Linked DNA regions of Prosthecobacter sp.. The protein of the gene in region 1 interacts with the protein of each later gene in a pairwise test. Links are inferred from orthologs where the notes say so. Each region holds a gene or a part of one and is shown on either strand. Other genes may lie near its edges. The genes, in order: U1A53_RS25765 and U1A53_RS26855.

Region 1 (3,321 bases):
CGAAGGCCGTGGCGGACCAGAATCTGCAAAACTCGCAGAACGCCGTGGACCAGTTCCTCACCCAGTTGCTGCAAACACCGACGGGCAACGAGATGGAGGCGGGATTTCAGAAGGAGCAGCTCAACGACGCGCTGGCCTACTGCATGCGCGGACTGCCGGCGCTGGAGCAATCGCCCACGCTCGGGGTCGAACGGCTGCGCTCGTATGGCAACATCGGCCAGCTTCACCTCAAGCTGCGTAACAGCGTGCAGGCGGTGACCTTCCTCACCAAGGCACGTGAGCAGGCCCTCGAATTGATCAGCCAGGGGGCCGGCGAAGGCGCGCAGATTGCACTCTACCAGCAGTGGCTGGGCCGTTACAGCCTGCTGCTCTCCGACATCCGCAGTCGTGAAGGACGCCACGCGGATTCACTCACGCTGCTGAAGGACGCCACGGAGAATCTCGACAAAGGCCTGGCCGCCGATCCGAAAAACCGCCTCGCGCGCAACGAATGCGCCCGTGCGTGGCTCGAATACGGCCTGCGCACCTTGCGCAACGGCGACGTGGCCGATTCCGAGCAGGCCATGGCACGCGTGCCGGCCATTCTTGATGCGAAGCTCATCGGGCACGACCTCATCAATGACGAAAAATTCATCCTTGCCCGTGCCAAGTTTGCCAAGGGCATCAGCCAGCGTGACGCGGGCAAGACCGAGGACGCGCTCAACACGCTCATCGATTCCGTGAAGGACATGGGCGAACTCGTGCTCGGCAGCAGTCCGCGCAACCAGGACCAGGCCCTTCTTCTCGCCGAGGCCTACACCGAGCTCGCCGAGTTGATCGGGCGTCATTTCAGCGGGGCTGATGCCAGGGAGGCGCACAACCAGGCCCTGCCCATCCTGCTCGAATTGAACCGGCTCATGCCCGAGTGGGCCGAGGTGAAGTACTTCCTCTCTCGCACTTACGGTGCCCTCGCCTCGCTCGCGCGCGATGCCGGCAGTCCGTCCGAAGCCAGCAAGAAGAAACAGGACGCCATCGAGCTGGTGAACGAAATCCTCGCGGATGACCCGACCAACGCGCGCTACGGCTTCCTGCTGGCCAAGCTGCGCGGTGAATACGCCGAACTGCTGGCCGACAGCGGCAAGACCAGCGGTGCCATTCCGATCGCGAAGCAGGCCGTGGAATCCCTTGAAGCGCTCATCACCGCGCAGCCGCCGTCAGAGAAGCTCACGCCGGAGCGCCGCATGTGGGCCAGCCAGCTCGCGCAGCTTTATGGCTCGCTCGGTCACACGAGCGAAAGCGCCGGAAAAAAAACCGAGGCCAAGGCCGCTTTCGCCAACGCCGTCGCCATCTGGGAAAAACTCGCCGCCGCCATCGCCAACGACGAGGCCATCCAGGCCGGTTTGAACTGGAGCAAGGGCCGTCTCGCGAAGATCAAATGACCCTGGCAGAGAAACAGCAGTCGCTCATCGACGACCTGAACATCATCCACGATCCGCACGAGCGCCTGAACGCCGTCGTCTCACGCGGCGCGTCGATGAAACTGGATGCCGCGCACAAGATCGAGGCGAATCTCGTCCCCGGCTGCGTTTCCCGCGTCTGGTTGCACGGCGAACTCGTCGATGGTCGCACTCGTTTCGTCTGTGATGCCGAATCCCCGATGGTCAAAGGCCTCGCCGCGCTGTTGTGCGAACTCTACACCGATTCCGATCCGCAAGAGGTCGTCACCATCGATCCGAAAGTCTGGGAAGGCTGTGGTTTCACCAAAATGCTCTCGCCGACACGTTTGAACGGCCTCGCGAACATGCGGAAACTCATCCGCGAGATGGCGGAGCGGTTCGCTTGATGCTTCCCAAGAATTTTTGGAACAGAAGATAACGGAGGAAACAAAGGTCTGACTCTGCATCAATCCGGCCTCCGTTAACTTCGTTATCTCCTGTTAAAATCAGGACACTGCACTTCCCGATGCTTCGTCTCCAAAACTTCCACGGCCCCGAACTCGAACCGCATCTCGATGCGCTCGGCTCCCTGCGCATCACCGTGTTTCGCGAGTTCCCGTATCTCTACGACGGCAGCCTCGACTACGAACGCGAGTACCTGCGCACCTACCTGAAATCCAAGAGCAGTCTGGTCGTGCTGGCCTTCGACGGTGATCGTGTCGTCGGTGCCACCACCTGTCTGCCGATGCTGGATGAAGGCCCGGAGTTTCAGGTGGCCTTTGTGAAGGCCGGTTACGATCTCGCCACCATTTGCTACTTCGGCGAATCCATCCTGCTACCCGAGTATCGTGGTCAGGGCATCGGCAAGGAGTTCTTCGCTCGTCGTGAGGCCCATGTTCAAGCCTTGGGCATGAAACTCAGCACCTTCTGCGCTGTGGATCGCACCGCCCATCATCCGTTGCGTCCCGCAGGATACCGCCCGCTCGACGACTTCTGGCGCAGCCAAGGCTATGTGAAGCATCCCGAGTTGCAGGCCACGTTTGTGTGGAAGGAGATAGGTGAGGCGGCCGAATCACCGAAGACGCTGACGTTTTGGACGAAGAGGGCGGCGTGAACGGATCTCAAGCTGTTGGGTGTTCGTGTCAGATGTTCATTGATCTTCAGCCCGACGGCGATCACTCTGACCAGGCATTCCTGCCTGGCATTTTCACAACCTCCGACATCCAACGAACATGCAAGAGACAGAACTGCTAGAGCAAGTGGAGTTGCTTGCGGGGAACACGAGGCAAAAATCTTTCCGCCTCGCTGCGGAGTTCATCATCCGTCACAAGATGCGAAGAATCGTCGAGACCGGATGCTTTCGCGGACAGCCGGCCGCCACGACACAGGCGCACATCGAGAACCGCGGCCATGACGGGCAAAGCACGGTCATTTTCGCGCTGCTGGCCAGGGAGCTCGGCTGTGTCTTCGACTCCTACGACAAGGATCCCAACCATGTCGCGCGGGCACGTGAGCTGCTGAGTCTCTTCGGGCTGCAGGATTCGGCCAATTTTCACATCGGGGACTCGGTGATCGCGCTTTCCCAGCGCAGCGAGCCCATTGATTTCATTTATTTCGATTCCTTCGATCACAACCCCAACAATCCGTTGCCGTGTCAGTTGCACCAGCTTGCCGAGGTTGGCGCGGCCCACGGCAAACTCCAGCGGCCCGCTGGAATCCTGCTGGATGACTGCAAATTCGCGACCGGCGGCAAAGCCGGCCTCAGTGACCCCTTTTTGAGATCAAGAGGCTGGAAGCTCGAGTTCGACGGCTACCAGAGGCTTTTCACATGGCTGGAATGAACATTGTGCCAGCAGTGGAGTTCATCCTGCCGTCCGAATATAGGGGCTACATACCTCGGTTTTTG
Region 2 (3,125 bases), on another replicon or contig:
AAGGTGAGGTCTTTGTCGGCATTCGCCTGTGTGAGCAGTGTTTCCAGCCAGCCGAAGTGCTGCGAGCGGTCCGGCAACGCGTTGCCGAGGATGGCGATGCTGTCGCCCTTTTTGAGTTCGAGCTGCGCGTGCAGTGAGGCGGCGGCAAGGAGGAAGCAGAGCAGTTTCTTCATGGTTTTGGGAGAGAGCAGGGCAATACGGAGGCGCAGGCTGAATGTTTGCCCCCGAATCTGCAAGTTCCCTCTTTGTCCTGCGTGACCTGCGGTAGCAAAACTGTTTACTCTTTGGGGCGACTGTGTTAAACACGATGAATGTCTTTAATTCGTCTGATTTTTGCCATCGCCGCCTGCCTGCTGCTGAGCAGTTGTAGTCTCATCAACACGGCGTTACGGCTGGCCCCTCTGCTGATGCTGGTAGAGGAGAGCAAGGAGGCGGGTGGTGGCAAATCAATGGAGATGCGAGGACGGCAGGTGGAAGACAGGGGGATGCATGGAATCCTGCCGGCAGATCGCAGCACCAACTCCGGGCTGGCTTTCAAACGCTGAGCATCTTGTTGTTTACAGATTCAAACCGGCATGATAAACACGCTGCTAATGAAATATTTTCGACTCGCCACACTTGTGCTGCTTCCCGTTTGCCTGACCAGTTGTGGAACTCTTAATGGCTTGATGAACAGCTATCCGGTGAGGATGATGGATCAGACTGCGACCGCACTGTTGGGTTATCTGGCGGAAAACGAGCTTCCTGCCAATGGCAAACCGGCGTCCATTCAGGATCGTGCCCGTCAGGTCGAAAATCGTGGCATCTACGCTGGTCACCTTCCTGCCGCCGGATCGCCGCGTCAGAGCATGGCGGCACGCTAGTTGCCGAGGTCCGAAATCATGGACTGGCATCGCATCCGCTCTGATTTCCCCATTCTTGACCAGCAGGTTCATGGGCATCCGCTGGTCTATCTGGACAGTGCGGCCAGCAGCCAGAAGCCGCGTGCGGTCATTCAGACGCTGTCGCACTACTACGAACGGGACAACGCCAACGTCCATCGGGCGCTGCATGAACTGAGTGTCCGTGCCACCGACGCCTTTGAAACGGCGCGGAAAAAGGTGGCCCGCTTCATCGGGGCTGCGACGGATGACGAGATCATTTTCACCCGGGGCACGACAGAAGGCATCAACCTCGTCGCCAACACCTGGGGCACGCAAAACCTCCGTCCGGGCGATGTCATTCTCGTCACAGGCATGGAACATCACAGCAATCTTGTGCCCTGGCAGCTTCTCGCCCAGCGCACTGGCGCGACGCTGAAGCACATCCCCGTGCTCGACGACGGCACGCTCGACTCGGCCGCCATTGAGGCATTGCTCAACGAGCAGGTGAAACTCTTCGCCTTCGTTCACATCTCGAACTCGCTCGGCACCATCAACCCCGCCCGTGAACTCTGTGCCAAAGCGAAGGCGGTTGGTGCGGTCACGCTGCTCGATGGCGCGCAAAGCGCCGGGCACATGCCCATCGACGTGCGTGATCTCGGCTGCGATTTCTTTGTCTTCTCCGGCCACAAGATGTGCGGGCCCACCGGGATTGGCGTGCTCTATGGCCGCATGGAACGGCTCGAAACCATGCCGCCCTGGCATGGCGGCGGTGAGATGATCCTCTCCGTCTCGCTCGAAGCCAGCACCTACAAACCGCCACCGCATCGTTTTGAGGCCGGTACACCTGACATCGCCGGGGTGATCGGACTCGCCGCCGCCATCGACTACCTCCAGGCGATCGGCCTCGAAAACATCCAGCGCCACGACCACAACCTCTCCAATTATGCCGTGCAGCAGATGCGTGAGGTGCCAGGTATTCGCATCCTGGGGCCGCAGTCCGGCCATCGCGGGGCACTCGTCGCCTTCCATCTCGACTGCGCTCATCCACATGACCTTGTCGAGTTTGCCAACAGCCACGGCGTCGCCATGCGTGGCGGTCATCACTGCACGCAGCCGCTGATGAAGCGTTTCAAAGTGCCCGGCACTACCCGCGCCAGTTTCTATTTCTACAACACGATCGAAGAAATCAACCGGCTCGTCGAAGTACTGCTCGCCGCGCGCAAATTCTTCACCTGATGCCTCTCTCCGACGACCTCCGCGATCTCTACCAGCAGGTGATCCTCGATCACTCGCGCAATCCGCGTAATCACGGCGAAATCCCGCCTCCCTGCCTGCATGCGCATGGTGACAACCCCTCCTGCGGCGACGAGATCGACGTCTGGCTCCGCCTGTCCGACGACGGCCAGAACATCGACGACCTCAAGTTCACCGGCCAGGGCTGCGCCATCAGCCAGGCCAGCGCCTCCATGATGACGCAGAAGATCAAAGGCAAGTCCAAGGAGCAGGCCGCCGCCATGCGCGAGGACTTCCGCCGTGTCGTCATGGGGGATGGAATACCGCAGGATGAAGACGCCCTCGGTGAATTGGTTCTGTTGGAAGGCGTGCAAAAGTTCCCACAGCGCGTGAAATGCGCCATGCTGGCTTGGCGGGCCGTGGAACAGGCACTCGAAGGCCAATAGCCCATGCCAGAACTTCCCGAGGTCGAAACCACGCTGCGCGGTGTTTCGCCGCATGTGATCGGCAAACGTGTGCGTGAGGTGATCATCCGCGACAAACGCCTGCGCTGGCCGGTGCCGGACGCAATTCATGAACTCGAAGGCTGCCGCATCGATTCGGGTATCCGCCGGGCCAAATACATGCTCTTTGGCACCGCCAAAGGCACGCTCATGATTCATCTCGGCATGTCCGGCAATCTGCGGGTGCTCTCACCGGACGTGCCGTTCAAGAAGCACGACCACCTGGCGATCACGCTGGACAGCGGCAAGCAACTCCGCTTGCATGATCCGCGTCGTTTCGGAGCCGCGCTGTGGATTGAGGGCGATCCCATGCAGCATGCACTGCTCAAAGACCTCGGACCCGAGCCGTTGGGGGATGAATTCACAGCCATGCACCTCCATGCCGCCTGCCAAGGCAAAACTGCCGCGATCAAGCTTGTCATCATGGACGCGCACGTCGTCGTTGGTGTTGGCAACATCTACGCCAGCGAGGCCTTGTTCATGGCTGGCATCGATCCGCGCAAGCCTGCGGGCAAAGTCACGCGTC

What was found.
Region 2: the proteins of U1A53_RS25765 (region 1) and U1A53_RS26855 interact in binary tests that used the Escherichia coli proteins (3 or more experiments, as listed by UniProt). The link is inferred for Prosthecobacter sp. from one-to-one orthologs.

What each region holds. Positions count from the first base shown.
Region 1 is NZ_JAXMIH010000028.1:147,797-151,117, reverse strand. The notes cover bases 119-3,118. They hold U1A53_RS25765 (SufE family protein), read left to right. Parts: upstream 119-1,414; coding sequence 1,415-1,822; downstream 1,823-3,118. Other genes in these bases: U1A53_RS25755 (hypothetical protein), read left to right, coding at 2,747-3,118; U1A53_RS25760 (GNAT family N-acetyltransferase), read left to right, coding at 1,942-2,529; U1A53_RS25770 (protein kinase), read left to right, coding at 119-1,418. In the rest of the region: more of U1A53_RS25770, read left to right, coding at 1-118; more of U1A53_RS25755, read left to right, coding at 3,119-3,256. UniProt on the Escherichia coli protein: Participates in cysteine desulfuration mediated by SufS. Cysteine desulfuration mobilizes sulfur from L-cysteine to yield L-alanine and constitutes an essential step in sulfur metabolism for biosynthesis of a variety of sulfur-containing biomolecules.
Region 2 is NZ_JAXMIH010000030.1:106,463-109,587, forward strand. The notes cover bases 187-2,990. They hold U1A53_RS26855 (cysteine desulfurase), read left to right. Parts: upstream 187-881; coding sequence 882-2,099; downstream 2,100-2,990. Other genes in these bases: U1A53_RS26845 (hypothetical protein), read left to right, coding at 312-545; U1A53_RS26850 (hypothetical protein), read left to right, coding at 576-863; sufU (Fe-S cluster assembly sulfur transfer protein SufU), read left to right, coding at 2,099-2,542; mutM (bifunctional DNA-formamidopyrimidine glycosylase/DNA-(apurinic or apyrimidinic site) lyase), read left to right, coding at 2,546-2,990. Also shown: U1A53_RS26840 (PVC-type heme-binding CxxCH protein), read right to left, coding at 1-173; more of mutM, read left to right, coding at 2,991-3,125. UniProt on the Escherichia coli protein: Cysteine desulfurases mobilize the sulfur from L-cysteine to yield L-alanine, an essential step in sulfur metabolism for biosynthesis of a variety of sulfur-containing biomolecules.